One region of the Staphylococcus sp. mip270_02 genome, then DNA from elsewhere that is predicted to be linked to it. Evidence: riboswitches for the same ligand, from Rfam matches in the RefSeq annotation. Region 1 holds a riboswitch; each other region holds the start of a gene.
What was found. Region 1 has a riboswitch for S-adenosylmethionine ahead of ACW5YJ_RS03360 (aminotransferase class I/II-fold pyridoxal phosphate-dependent enzyme). Riboswitches for the same ligand answer to the same signal wherever they lie in the genome.
Positions count from the first base shown of each region.

Region 1 (3,378 bases):
TCCTTACTTGCAGGAATATGAACTGTAACAATATCCGCTTCTTGCACAGCTTCATTTATACTATTAGCATACGTTAAAAATGCCTTATAGCGTTCATTAGGAGCAATATCATAAGCAATAACTTCAGCTTCAAAGCCTTGTGCAAATATCTTAGCAACAATTGAACCGATACGACCAGTTCCTATAACAGCAACTTTCAAATCTTTAATAGATCGTGATAAGATAGCTGGTTGCCATCTAAAATCATATGAAGCTGTTTTCTGTTGAATATCATTATAATTTCTGACCAAATTAAGTGCTTGTGATACCGTATATTCAGCAATAGAATGTGGTGAATAAGATGGCACATTAGAAATAATCAAATCATATTTTTGAGCTAAATCGAAATCATATATGTCAAAACCAGCACTTCGTTGTGCAATTTGCTTAATTCCAAATTCATGTAACTTGCGGTATACATCTTCACCAAAAGGAATTTGCTGTGATATCGAAACACCATCAAAGCCTTTTGTACGATCGACAGTTTCTGACGAAAGTAATGCTTCATCTAAATCGACAGTCACATTATGCTTGGTTGACCATGCTTTAATATAAGGTAAATCTTCTTCTCTTACTCCAAAAATTTTAATACTTGTCATAAGTTAATCACTCCAATAATATTTATTCTATTCATAAAGGTGCTTAAGCGATTGTATTCTTTCCGTAGCCTCTAGTAACGATGCATCATCTAAAGCTAAAGAAATACGCACATAATGCTTTCCATGTTCTCCAAATGGTATACCTGGTGCAACAAGAATTGACTGTTCTTGTAATAAATAATCAACAAAACTTTCTCCATCAAAGTCTTTCGGTGTACGTAACCATAAGAAAATACCACCTTTCATTGGTTCAAAAGGTATGTCCACTTGTTGCAATTTAGCTTCAAATTCATTTCTACGACGTTTAAATGTTATATTTTGCTCTTCTAGAAAATCATCATAATTATTCAAAGCATATGTTGCTGCGTCCTGCAATGCACCAAACATACCTGCATGTGTATGTGACTGATATTTTTTTAATGCTTGTATAATATCTTTATTTCCTACTGCAAATCCAACTCTAAAACCTGACATATTATATCCTTTAGATAATGAAAATACTTCTACTGCTAGGTCTTTTGCTCCATCTGCTTGTAATATACTAGGATTTTTAGCATCAAAGCCAAAGGCACTATAGGCAAAATCATGAACAATCTTTGTTTTTGTTCCCTTAAAACGCTCAATCGCTTCCTCAAATACTGATTTTGTAGCAACTGAACCTGTCGGGTTATTTGGATAAGTCAAATAAACTAAACGTGTATTGAGTAATGTTTCTTTGCTTATTCTGTCCCACTGAGGCAAATAATAAGGCGGCTCTAAAACGAGTGGTTGTGGTTGTGCATCGGCAAGTAACACTCCTGCTTTATAATCCGTATATCCTGGATCTGGTAGTAATACATTTTCTCCTGGGTTAACGATACATGTAGGTAAACCTACAAGACCATTTTTAGTACCATATAGTATACATACTTCATCTTCTTTATCTAATTCAACTTGAAATTGTCTTTGATAAAAATCTACTATTGCTTGCTTAAATGAGTCTTTACCATGGAAAGCAACATACTTTTGATTATCAGGCTGACGTAGCGCATCAGCAAAACAGTCAATAATTCCCTTGGGAGTTTCACCATCAGGGATACCTACAGCCATATTAATTAATGGCAAAGGACCATGTTCTACTTTCTGTCCCATTGTTTTTGCAAAATAACTATCTGGTATCTGTGCCAATCTATCCGAAATTGCCATAAAACTCCTCCTATTAAAAAAACTATATGCCGACCTGTGTGGCATATAGTTACACATGTCACCTATCTTTCAAGCATTAACGCTTGTTGGAAGTAAGCACAGTACTTTTATATCAAAGTCTGTTGCTGAAGCTTCATCAGGCCAAATCCCTCAGCTTCTCTGGATAAGTTTATTTTAAATTACCATTAATTTTATCAGAATATTCACGCTTGTCAATCTACTTATAAAACAAAAAGTGACATCAAAATCTTATAGAATAATAAGACCTAGATATCACTCACATAAAAACATAGAATAAAATAATAAAACCCGGAACATAAATGTTCCGGGTTGTTCAACCTAAGATAACTAAACGTTTCTATTTAGTTATTTAGATCCTACCACCATCCATTAGAAGCACGGAAAGCCATCGCTGCTTCCATTGAACCGTAACGGCTTTCACCGTAGTTAATCATACCTTTAGTTTGGCTAGCTACTGAACCAGTTCCCCATGATTCTTTAGTTTGACCTAAACCTCTGTAACCTGCTGGGTTAACAGCATTTGGGTTACCGCTTGATTCAGGCATTACAATTGAATTCCACATAGCTTCTGTACCACCTGCAGCTAAGAATTGAGCTTTAACTGATCCACCAGTTGATGCAGCTGATGTTTGAGCAGCTTTATAAGTTTTAGTTGCAACGCTTGTTTGTGCAGTTTGAACATTTGAGTTAGATGAAGCTTTAGGAGCTTCAACTGCTGCTACTGGAGTATTACTTGATTGTTTTTGAGCACTTACTTCGCTAGCTGAAGTTTCGTTAGTATTTGTAGTTGCTTGAGTAGTTACATCTTGTACTGAATTAGAAGTTGCACTTTGAGCACCTGCAGCTGTGTAATTCCATGACCAAGATTGACCATTTGAAGTGAATGTATATTCATTTCCACCTAAAACGAAGTTATAGTTATACGCTCCAGCGTGTAATGGTTTTTGGTTTAATTCTTCAGGATTGTTTTGAGCTAAATCAGCTAAATGCGCTTTGTCGATATTTTCTTCTGAAGCGTGAGCTTGATTGTGATCTACTGTTGTTGCATATCCTGTTACACCTAATGCTACTGCTAATGATGATGCTAAAATTGTTTTCTTCATAATTAAAAAATCCTCCAATTAAAATCTTTTTAAGTAAAATTATATTTTCGTTAAATTATTTATCGTATGTGCTAAAATCGATTAATTTTTATGCTTTATTTTTTCGCCACAAATAATATAACACATATTTCGCCCATTTATATTACACTTACATAACAAAACGTTACAAAAGAAAAGTCTATTTGTAACATTGAAATACTGTTGTTTTGTTTTGTAATGCATAATTCTTGCATTGTTTTCAAAATATATTGTGTATAGCACTGGTATATTAAGCTTCGTTCCTTTATCATCGAATGGTTTTACATTGTCTGAATTATTACAGCAAACCTTTTTGTTACATAACTGTAAAATAATAAAAGGATAAAAAATATATATTTTGGAGTAAAACTTGCAAATTTTTTTGTCTAAAATTTAAAAAGACCACTGTTTTG
Region 1 is NZ_CM132934.1:764,440-767,817, reverse strand. It holds gene ACW5YJ_RS03365 (D-lactate dehydrogenase) at 1-638, opposite strand, end outside; gene ACW5YJ_RS03360 (aminotransferase class I/II-fold pyridoxal phosphate-dependent enzyme) at 666-1,823, opposite strand; SAM riboswitch class I at 1,883-1,993, opposite strand; gene ACW5YJ_RS03355 (aggregation-promoting factor C-terminal-like domain-containing protein) at 2,201-2,947, opposite strand.

Region 2 (3,378 bases), 1.3 Mb from region 1:
CCAATAACACCGGCTACTGCAGTAGAACCTACTAAAGCAATCGCTGTAACAGTAATACCTGAAATTAATGCTGGCATCGCTTCAGGTAATAGTACTTTTTTGACTACTGTCCAAGTAGTGGCACCCATTGACCAAGCTGCTTCAATAACACCTTTATCAATCTCTTTAAATGCAATTTCTACAAGTCTGGCATAGAAAGGCGCCGCACTAATGATTAAAGCAGGTAATGCTCCTGTTGGACCACTAATCGTGCCTAACACTAAACTTGTAAACGGAATTAACAATAAGATTAAAATAATAAATGGTATCGCTCTAAACAAGTTAACTATAAATGAAACAATAGTATAGAAAACCCTCGCTATAGGTGATTTACTTTTAGCTGATAAAAAGAGTAATACACCTAATATTAAGCCTAATACAAAGGCAAAAATTGTCGAAATAACTGTCATATAAATTGTTTCGTATGTCGCTAACCAAACTTCGTCCCAGCTGACGTTTGGCATTGTAAACATCTCGCGGAGGATGTCACTCAATGAATTACCCATGTCTTAACACCTCCACTGACACATGCTGTGCTTCTAAATCATTTTTAAACTTTTCGAATTTTTCTAAATTTACATCGCTCAATTGAATTACTAAGAAACCAAGCGAACCATCTTTTGTATGTTTAATATTAGCTTCTAATATATTCACATCGATATTATGCGTTTTCGTTATATATGACACGAGAGGTTGCGTGGTATTATTCCCTGTGAAATTCAAACGAACAACATAATCATCTTCATTAAGTGACACTAAGTCGCTAATAGATTTATCAAAATCATCATTTAAATCATCTTTAACAAAACGTTTTGTAACCGCATGTTGTGGATTCTCAAAAACTGTGGAAACTAGACCTTGTTCAATCACGCGACCGTTTTCCATAACAGCTACTTCGTCACATATGCGTCTAATGACATGCATTTCGTGTGTGATGATTACGATTGTTAAATTTCTTTCTTCTTTAATTTTCAATAATAATTCTAAAATTTCATCTGTTGTTTGAGGATCTAATGCACTTGTCGCTTCATCACAAAGCAATACAGTTGGTTCGTTTGCTAACGCTCGCGCAATACCGACACGTTGTTTTTGACCACCTGACAGTTCTGAAGGATATGCACTTTCTCTACCTTTCAGTCCAACAAGTTCTACTAATTCTTTTGCCCGTTGTTTCGCTTCACGGCGAGGCACACCCGCTATTTCCAATGGAAATGTAATATTATTTAATACAGTACGCGACCATAGTAAATTAAAATGTTGAAATATCATGCTCACTTTTTGACGCTTTTTTCTTAACTGTGATTTTGATAGCTTACCAATTGTATCTCCATCGATAATGACGTCTCCTGAAGTTGGTTGTTCGAGATTATTTAAAAGTCTAATTAAAGTACTTTTGCCCGCACCTGAAAAACCAACTACTCCAAAAATCGAGCCTGATTGAATACTTAAATCAACATGATCTACAGCCAGTACGTCCTGTTTTTTCGTTTTGTACTTTTTGACTATTTGATTTAACTCAATCATTCTGTTTCCTCCTTGTGTTGCTAATCCTTCAATTAAAAAAATGCTTTCTCTATGTTCACCGAAGTATAGAGAAAGCAAAATCGCTTCTCTCATCTTCTAAAGCTTTAAAACTTTATGTGAATTGGCACCATTTCTATTAAAGACGGTTGCCGGGCTTCGTAGGGCACATCCCTCCACCTCTCGTGATAAGAGTTTCATTATTTAATTATTTTTAATCCTACCATCGTACTAATATTTCGTCAATAACTATTTTAAATTTTCTAACAAATAAGGCACCGATTGAAATGCATAAATCCTTTTTTGCTCTTCACCTTTTGACATTACTAATAAAACTGGTACAGATTGAATTTCATACAATTGACTAAAATCAGGATGAAAGTTTAAGTCCATTTTTATTGTAGGTAATTGCAAAATATCGTTAGCAATATCTAGCATACGTTCAGAAACCTTACATGTGCCACATGTTGGTGTATAACCAAAGATAAGATACTTATCTTCATTTATATATTTATTGACGTCAACGCGTTGTTCACTTGTTACATTCATGTTAATAAACTTACCCTTTCAGCTATATAATCCAATTTTGCTTTCGCCACCTTTTCTTCATCCTTAACTATAAAACCATGTTTTTCCAATACTCTAGATAAATATGGTTTAGGACAACGAGCGACTTCACAATATTGTTTATCTACTCTTATATGTCTACTTTCACTTAAATAGCGTTTGAACCATTTTCGTATTCTTTCACCTTCATCATCCGAATCAACAAGAATATACACTTGTTTGTCATATAAAGTATCAATCATTTCATCTAATTTATCTACACTCATCGTACCATTCGTGCAAATAATTTCTATTGGCTGATCAATAACTTGTTTGACACGCTTCTTGTCTGACTTTCCTTCGACAACAATTACTTGGTTCAGTATCGTCATGACATCCACCCTCTAAATGTTGATAGTAAATCTTTTCTACTTAGTTCTTCACAATCCGTAGTGACAATAAACATAATTTACATAGTTAAAATATTTCTTATTATAACAAACATAATTTATCATTTTTTAAAGTTGAGGTGAACTTGTTAGACTTATAAAATTGCTAAATCTTCAATAATCCTCAATGATATGAAAAAAACTCCAAGATAGTTATATCATGGAGTTCAGTGTTATATTATTCGCCAATCATTTCTGAATATTGCTCTGCAGTTAATAATTCATCTAATTGACTTTCGTCACTTAGTTCAACTTTAACCATCCAAGCTTTTTCGTAAGGTGATTCATTTACGAATTCAGGGCTATCTTCTAATTCATCATTAGATTCAACTACTTTACCTGATACAGGTGCATATAGTTCTGAAACAGTTTTTACGGATTCAACACTACCAAAAGTGTCGCCTTCATTAATTTCGTCATCTACTTCTGGTAATTCAACGAATACGATATCGCCAAGTTCACCTTGAGCATATTCAGTGATACCAATTGTTACTGTATTACCTTCAACTTTTACCCATTCATGTTCTTTAGAATATTTTAATTCACTCGGTACTGCCACGAGAATCCCCTCCTAAATGATTTTACATATTAATGATGCCATATGCATACCATACAATCAACTATTTCTTAGCATATTAATATTATTATAATCTTTTCATAACAATAGATGAAGCGTTTACAAACACAACTTATAATTTCAACTTATAGAGATTGCTCTATTTAAAGAGATGCTCTATCTCCAAAAGAGGAATTAAGATAACCATGTTTCCTTATATTGATCTTCTTTGAAACCAACTGTAACTTTGTCTCCAGAAATAGCTAA
Region 2 is NZ_CM132934.1:2,462,892-2,466,269, forward strand. It holds gene ACW5YJ_RS11630 (methionine ABC transporter permease) at 1-545, opposite strand, end outside; gene ACW5YJ_RS11635 (methionine ABC transporter ATP-binding protein) at 538-1,563, opposite strand; SAM riboswitch class I at 1,650-1,755, opposite strand; gene ACW5YJ_RS11640 (thioredoxin family protein) at 1,810-2,109, opposite strand; gene ACW5YJ_RS11645 (toprim domain-containing protein) at 2,106-2,498, opposite strand; gene gcvH (glycine cleavage system protein GcvH) at 2,734-3,114, opposite strand; gene ACW5YJ_RS11655 (arsenate reductase family protein) at 3,307-3,378, opposite strand, start outside.
Region 2: linked by a shared signal. The riboswitch ahead of ACW5YJ_RS11635 (methionine ABC transporter ATP-binding protein) and the one ahead of ACW5YJ_RS03360 (aminotransferase class I/II-fold pyridoxal phosphate-dependent enzyme) in region 1 are both predicted to bind S-adenosylmethionine.

Region 3 (3,378 bases), 730 kb from region 1:
TGGACCAACTAACACTTTGGTATTTGAACTTTGCGCATAGTTTGAAATTGTTACATCGCCCTCATTTTTAGGATTGAAATATAAAATTGTTGTTGGTGTGAATTTTAAATTCAATTCTGTTTGAATATCACCAGCTAGTTTCTCAATATCATTCAAATGAGTCGTATAATTAACAAAAGATAATGAGTTTTCATCTTCGTTTTGATCTAATACAAGAGTTTGTGGTTCTTGTCTATCAAGGTCCAACGTGTTAAACACTTGCTCCATTGTTGGTTGTTCTTTAAATTGTGCGGCACTCACACCATTGTATACGTGACCTTTTAATAATTGTGAGTCAATTATATATAAACCAGTACGCGTAAGTACTAAATGACTAATACGCTGTACATCATTAAATTCATTCTTAGGTAAAAATATATTGGCCATAATGTGCATATCTTCTGGGCGAATTCTTTTCTCATTTACTAATCTTTCTCGAATACCAATAAGTCTCATATCAGTTACATATTCACTTTGATTTTTAGAGAATAATTTCAATGCATCAATTTCTCTATTTTTCGAACTAACTGTAGCATTATATTCTTCTTTTTGCTTTGTTACTGTTTTTTTATTTTCTATTCTTTCTTTTTCTAATTCTTCTTCATGCTCATCGCTTAGTTTTTGTTCTCTGGTTTTGTATTGTTCTTCTACCTTTTGTTGTGCTTTCTTCTTACTTTTCAAAGCAATGATAAATAAAATGAAACAAATTACTGCTACAACAATTGCCACAATTAAACCAATCTCTAATGGTCCAAATGAATTCATAACAAAAAACGCTCCTTTATGTGTTCAGTAACTTAATTATAATAGATAAACGCATAGCATTCGAGAATAAAGTTAAAAAATTTTTTGTTCTAGTTAAGCTTTAACTGTATCTTTTAATAAATTAATTTTATCTAACTTTTCCCATGGTAATAGTACGTCTGTACGACCAAAATGACCATATGCAGCAGTTTGTTTATAAATAGGGTGTTTCAAGTCTAACATTTTAATAATTCCAGCTGGTCTTAGATCAAAATGTTGTCTAACTGCCTCAACCAATTCAATTTCTTTAACTTTTCCTGTACCAAATGTATCTATAGAAATAGAAACCGGCTCAGCTACACCAATAGCATATGCAAGTTGCACTTCACATTTGTCTGCTAATTCAGCAGCAACGATATTTTTTGCTACATAGCGGGCAGCATAAGCAGCAGAACGATCAACTTTAGTTGGGTCTTTACCACTAAAGCATCCCCCACCATGACGTGCATAACCACCATACGTATCAACAATTATTTTACGTCCAGTAAGACCTGCGTCACCTTGTGGTCCACCTATAACGAAACGACCAGTAGGATTGATATAAAATTTAGTGTTCTCATCTAAAAGCGCTTCTGGCACTGTTGGATAAATGACGTGTTGTTTAATATCATCTTGAATTTGTGCTAATTCGATATCTTCAGCATGTTGTGTTGACACGACAATCGTATCAATTCGATGTGGTTGATCTTGCTCATCATATTCCACAGTTACTTGTACTTTACCATCAGGACGTAAGTAATTTAATATTTCATCTTTACGTACATCTGATAAGCGTTTAGCAAGTTGGTGTGACAAGAAGATTGGTAAAGGCATGTATGTATCCGTTTCATTCGTAGCATAACCGAACATCAAACCTTGGTCTCCCGCTCCTGTAGCTTCGATTTCTTCTTCTGATACGTCTTCACGATACTCTAAAGCTGTATCGACACCTTGAGCGATATCTGGTGACTGTTCATCAATTGCCGTTAATACTGCCATTGTCTGGCTATCATAACCGTATTTAGCACGCGTGTAACCTATCTCTTTAATTGTTTCTCTAACCACTTTTGGAATATCAACATATGTTGTTGTTGATATTTCTCCTGAAATTAACGCCATACCAGTAGTCACCGTCGTTTCACAAGCAACACGTGCGTTTGGGTCATCTTTCAATATTTCATCCAATATAGCATCAGATACTTGATCCGCTATTTTATCTGGATGCCCTTCTGTTACCGATTCTGAAGTGAATAATCTTCTATTGTAAGTCATAATTTGCTCCTTTAGTTTTAAATTACGAAAATTCTCTCTCTGTTGAGCTCATTAAAAAAGCCTTCTACACTATCAATAAATAGAGAGAAGGCCCTTATACGTCCATTCGCTCTTATCGTTCAGACGATATTTGTCTGCAAACGGTTTGGCACCTTTCTTCGTATTAAGAAGAGGTTGCTGGGCTTCATTGGGTCCATGTCCCTCCGCCACTCAGGATAAGAGAATCCGTTAAGTCCTATAGTACAGAATCAGCGATATAATGTCAATTTTACATTTATTAATATTTATTTAAAATTCCTTTTAGATTGGTATGGACTATTGATATATATGTGTTATACTCTGTAATTGTAAAGGCTTACAATAACTAAATAGCGTTGGAGGGATTAGTATGGCTGTAGATACATACACTTATACAAACAAAATTGAAAGTATTTTAGACAAACAATCTTCATTATTTCAATTATCTACAACACAGTTGTATAACAAGATTTTAGATAATAATGAAGGCGAACTTACCGAATTAGGTGCAATTAACGCTAGAACAGGTAAATATACAGGTCGTTCACCAAAAGATAAGTTTATTGTAAATGAGCCATCTTATAGAGATGATATTGACTGGGGTAATGTTAACCAACCGATTGAGGAAGAAACATTTTTAAAATTATATGATAAGGTTCTAAACTATTTAGACAAAAAAGATGAACTATATGTATTCAATGGTTATGCCGGTAGTGATCATGACTCACAATTGAAATTAACTGTTGTAAATGAATTGGCGTGGCATAATCTATTTGCTCAAAATATGTTTATACGTCCTAATTCAAAAGAAGAAGCACAAGAAATCAAACCAAACTTCACAATTATTTCAGCACCACATTTTAAAGCCGATCCAGAAATTGACGGCACAAACTCAGAAACATTTATCATCACATCATTCAAACATAAAGTTATCCTCATTGGTGGGACTGAGTATGCTGGTGAAATGAAAAAAGGTATTTTCTCCGTAATGAACTATTTACTACCTAAAGATAACATTATGAGCATGCATTGTTCAGCTAACGTTGGAGACAAAGGTGACGTCGCTTTATTCTTCGGCCTTTCTGGTACTGGTAAAACGACACTATCAGCTGACCCAACACGTAAACTTATTGGCGATGATGAACATGGTTGGAATGAAAATGGTATTTTCAACATTGAAGGTGGTTGTTACGCTAAAGCAATTAACCTTTCTTATAAAAAAGAACCTCAAATATATGACGCTATTAAATATGGTACTATTTTAGA
Region 3 is NZ_CM132934.1:1,494,568-1,497,945, reverse strand. It holds gene ACW5YJ_RS07060 (nuclease-related domain-containing protein) at 1-804, opposite strand, end outside; gene metK (methionine adenosyltransferase) at 898-2,094, opposite strand; SAM riboswitch class I at 2,204-2,316, opposite strand; gene pckA (phosphoenolpyruvate carboxykinase (ATP)) at 2,483-3,378, shown strand, end outside.
Region 3: linked by a shared signal. The riboswitch ahead of metK (methionine adenosyltransferase) and the one ahead of ACW5YJ_RS03360 (aminotransferase class I/II-fold pyridoxal phosphate-dependent enzyme) in region 1 are both predicted to bind S-adenosylmethionine.

Region 4 (3,378 bases), 420 kb from region 1:
ATTTGCCAAGCATATAATGGTTTAAATATTGGTGTAGCGATTTTGAACTTACGTAAAATTGGAAAAGTAATAATTAAATTGATTAAAATAAGTAGAAATACTGTGATAATGACATAACTTGGTAACTGAACTGACATCTGGCGGAAGCCTTCTTCAAGCATTTGCTTATATTCTGCACTTCCCGCAATTCCAGAAACAACATTATGCATGTAATCTTTCACTGGTTTTATCAAAACTGTAGAACTTGGTATTTTATCAAACGTTTGTAGTCCCATAAACGCAATTAACGAGAACATACTAATATAAGTAGTTGTTATATAAAGTATGCGTTCTTTAGATGTACGTTCTTTTAATAATTGGCCAATAACAAAACTCACTAAGAGTATAATGACCATGGTGCTCAACACAAATATATTACCTAATAATGTTGTTAATACCACTGTAATGACTGCTGTTAAACCAAATGATTCAATAGACTTATGCCATAAGATAATGCCTGGAATTGTCGCAAAGATACCTAACACCAGGCCTAACGGAGGTAATATATGTAAAGCTAAAGCCACTACGATTAGCGTTAGTATACTAAGCACAGTTACTTTAGGATATATTTTTGAAAACAATTTCGCCACTCCCATACTATTTTTGACTATAACTATTATTTTAACCTCTTTAAAACTTTTATACAATTATTGGCAATCCAAATACAGAAGATAACGATATACTATACTTTTCAAAATTATAAACTTATAAATGATTGTACTAATCAACACTTCACGGTATTACATTTCTAATACTACTACTTCTCGTGTCGCTTTACGCCACCACAACTTAAATACTTGTACAAAAAAAGGATGTACTATATATATATGTCAGTCTACCCTCCCCTATCGAAAGTAGTCATATAGCTTCATCCTAAAAATTAATATAATAGAGTTATTAAATCATTTTCTTTTAATTTTATATACTTTTAAGAAGTGATATAGATTAGGTGCCCAGTCATTAAAATTCAATAAGAAACCATCATGACCTACGTTATCTGGGACAAAGAAATGTTTGTGATATTTAAAACGTTTTCCCACGGCACGCACTAAGTCATCTGGATATAACAAATCATCTGTGAAGCCCATTGTCATTACTTTAGTATCTAGGTTACTAAACACTTCATCTACATCGTCGCGTCCTCTATCTACGTCATGGCTATCTAAGACGTCTAGGAGTGTTAAATAGCATAAAGAATCAAAATGATTCATAAATTTATTGCCTTGATGTTTTTGATAGGTTACAACTTGATCTGGTGAGAAACGTTTATCATAGCTTTTAGACGAACGGTATGTTAAAAACCCTAACTGCCTTGCAATACTCATCCCCTCTTTATTGTCTAAATGAATGGCCTGTCTCGCTATCTCATTAAACGCACGACTATAGGATGATGTTTTATCTGTAGCTGCGAGAATCACTGCTTTTTCAACATCAAATTTACGATTATATAATAATTCTATTGCTTGCATGCCACCTAACGAACCACCGATTAATATGTTAATCCTTTCGAAACCTAATGTTTCAATACCTAATTCTATGGCACGTACGATATCTCTTAACGTAAGTGTCTCAGGAAACTTTGGATCTGTTAACGCAGAACTTGAACCATAAGGGCTTCCAATAACATTAAATGTCAAAAACTGATAATCATTGATTGGCATATAACCACCGTCAATAATCCCTCTCCACCATCCAGGATTTTCATTTGTACCATACGTTAAGTGATTACCTGTTAAAGCATGACAGACCACTACGAGTGGTTGCCCTTTTAATCCTACATGTTCATAACGTAGTTTTAAGTTTGAGATGAATTCACCTGACTCCGTTGTGAATGGCCCTAGTTCTAGTGTATCAACCGTATAATTCGTCATGTTTTACCTCCTACTTAGTAAAAAAACTCCTCACTCATAAAATAAGTAAGAAGTTAAAAGTACTTATCATTCGAGTGTATCGATGGTATTAGCACCGTACTTTATAAGCCGGTTGCTGAAGCGTCAACGGGCCAAGTCCCTCAGCTTCTCGAAATAAGATTTGATTTTAATTGTATTAAAGATAAGCTCATTAATTAAGATAAAATTAAACTGTTAATGCAATCTGAAATATCTTAATTTTCTAATTATTTATAGTTTAACGGATAATATAACTTACTTCAATAGGATTATTTAAAATACCCAACGTAACACTGCCATAATAATAATGCCGCTAAGTATAGTGATTGTTAGACTGCGTGATATCACAGCAATGATAATAGTCGGGAGCATCGTTATTAAGAACGGCACGTTAATACTATAACCCATCACACCTTCTTGTTGCTCTATTAATCCATCGATGATTAAAGCAGTGAATAATGTAATTGGTATAAATGATAGCCATTTAATAACACGTTCAGACAACTTTATTTTAGTTATCAAAATAAAGGGAATAATTCGTGTGAGCCATGTTACCACACCACATAACACGATAATTGTTAACATATGTACCGTCGTTGTCATTTTTCCATCATCACTCCAATCAGTGCTGCAATAGTTGAAGCTAATATGATAGCCAAATATGAAGGCATAAACAAGCTTAAACTAAGCATCATTACAATCACACATATAATCAATACAAAATATATGTTTATCTTCGAGCGTCTAATCGACTCAAATTGTGAGACAGCTAAGAATATAAACATAGCGGTAATTGCAAAATCTAATCCTAGTGCTTCTGGTTGATGTATGTATTTACCAAAGACTGCACCAATAATACATGCAAATGTCCAAAAAACATATGCTGTTATATTTAATCCATGCAACCAACGATCATTAATCTTCTCACCTTTTAAATGTGGTGTAATAGCTACACCGAATGTTTCGTCTGTTACTAATGTAGAAAGACCAATTCTATTTAATAAACTATAGTTTTTATAATTTGGCGCAAGCGTCATACTTAATAAAAACATTCTTGAGTTCACAATGAATGTCGTCAATATAATTGCAGATATGGGCGTGCCAGAAATAACAAGTGCACAAATAATAAACTGTGCCGCGCCCGCATACACTAGCAAGCAAAGTAAAATAATTTCCAACATACTAAATCCTGATGCCACTGCAACAATTCCAAAAGACAGACCAACACCAGCATAACCTAACAAAGTAGGAATACACGCTTTTACACCTTGTTTAAAAGTAACATGCGCCTCATTGTCCATTTTCCCACCCTCTCACTTCAAACGCTAAAAACAGTAAATCCATTCTAATATAATAGCATAAAAGTAATCAACATCTTTAGACGCCGGTTTGTGTGATGTTAGTCTAACGAACGTCTTAAAACATTGTTAATACAGTTATTTAAATATTT
Region 4 is NZ_CM132934.1:342,743-346,120, reverse strand. It holds gene ACW5YJ_RS01450 (DUF2232 domain-containing protein) at 1-635, opposite strand, end outside; gene metX (homoserine O-acetyltransferase MetX) at 942-1,910, opposite strand; SAM riboswitch class I at 1,971-2,070, opposite strand; gene ACW5YJ_RS01440 (AzlD domain-containing protein) at 2,202-2,531, opposite strand; gene ACW5YJ_RS01435 (AzlC family ABC transporter permease) at 2,528-3,229, opposite strand.
Region 4: linked by a shared signal. The riboswitch ahead of metX (homoserine O-acetyltransferase MetX) and the one ahead of ACW5YJ_RS03360 (aminotransferase class I/II-fold pyridoxal phosphate-dependent enzyme) in region 1 are both predicted to bind S-adenosylmethionine.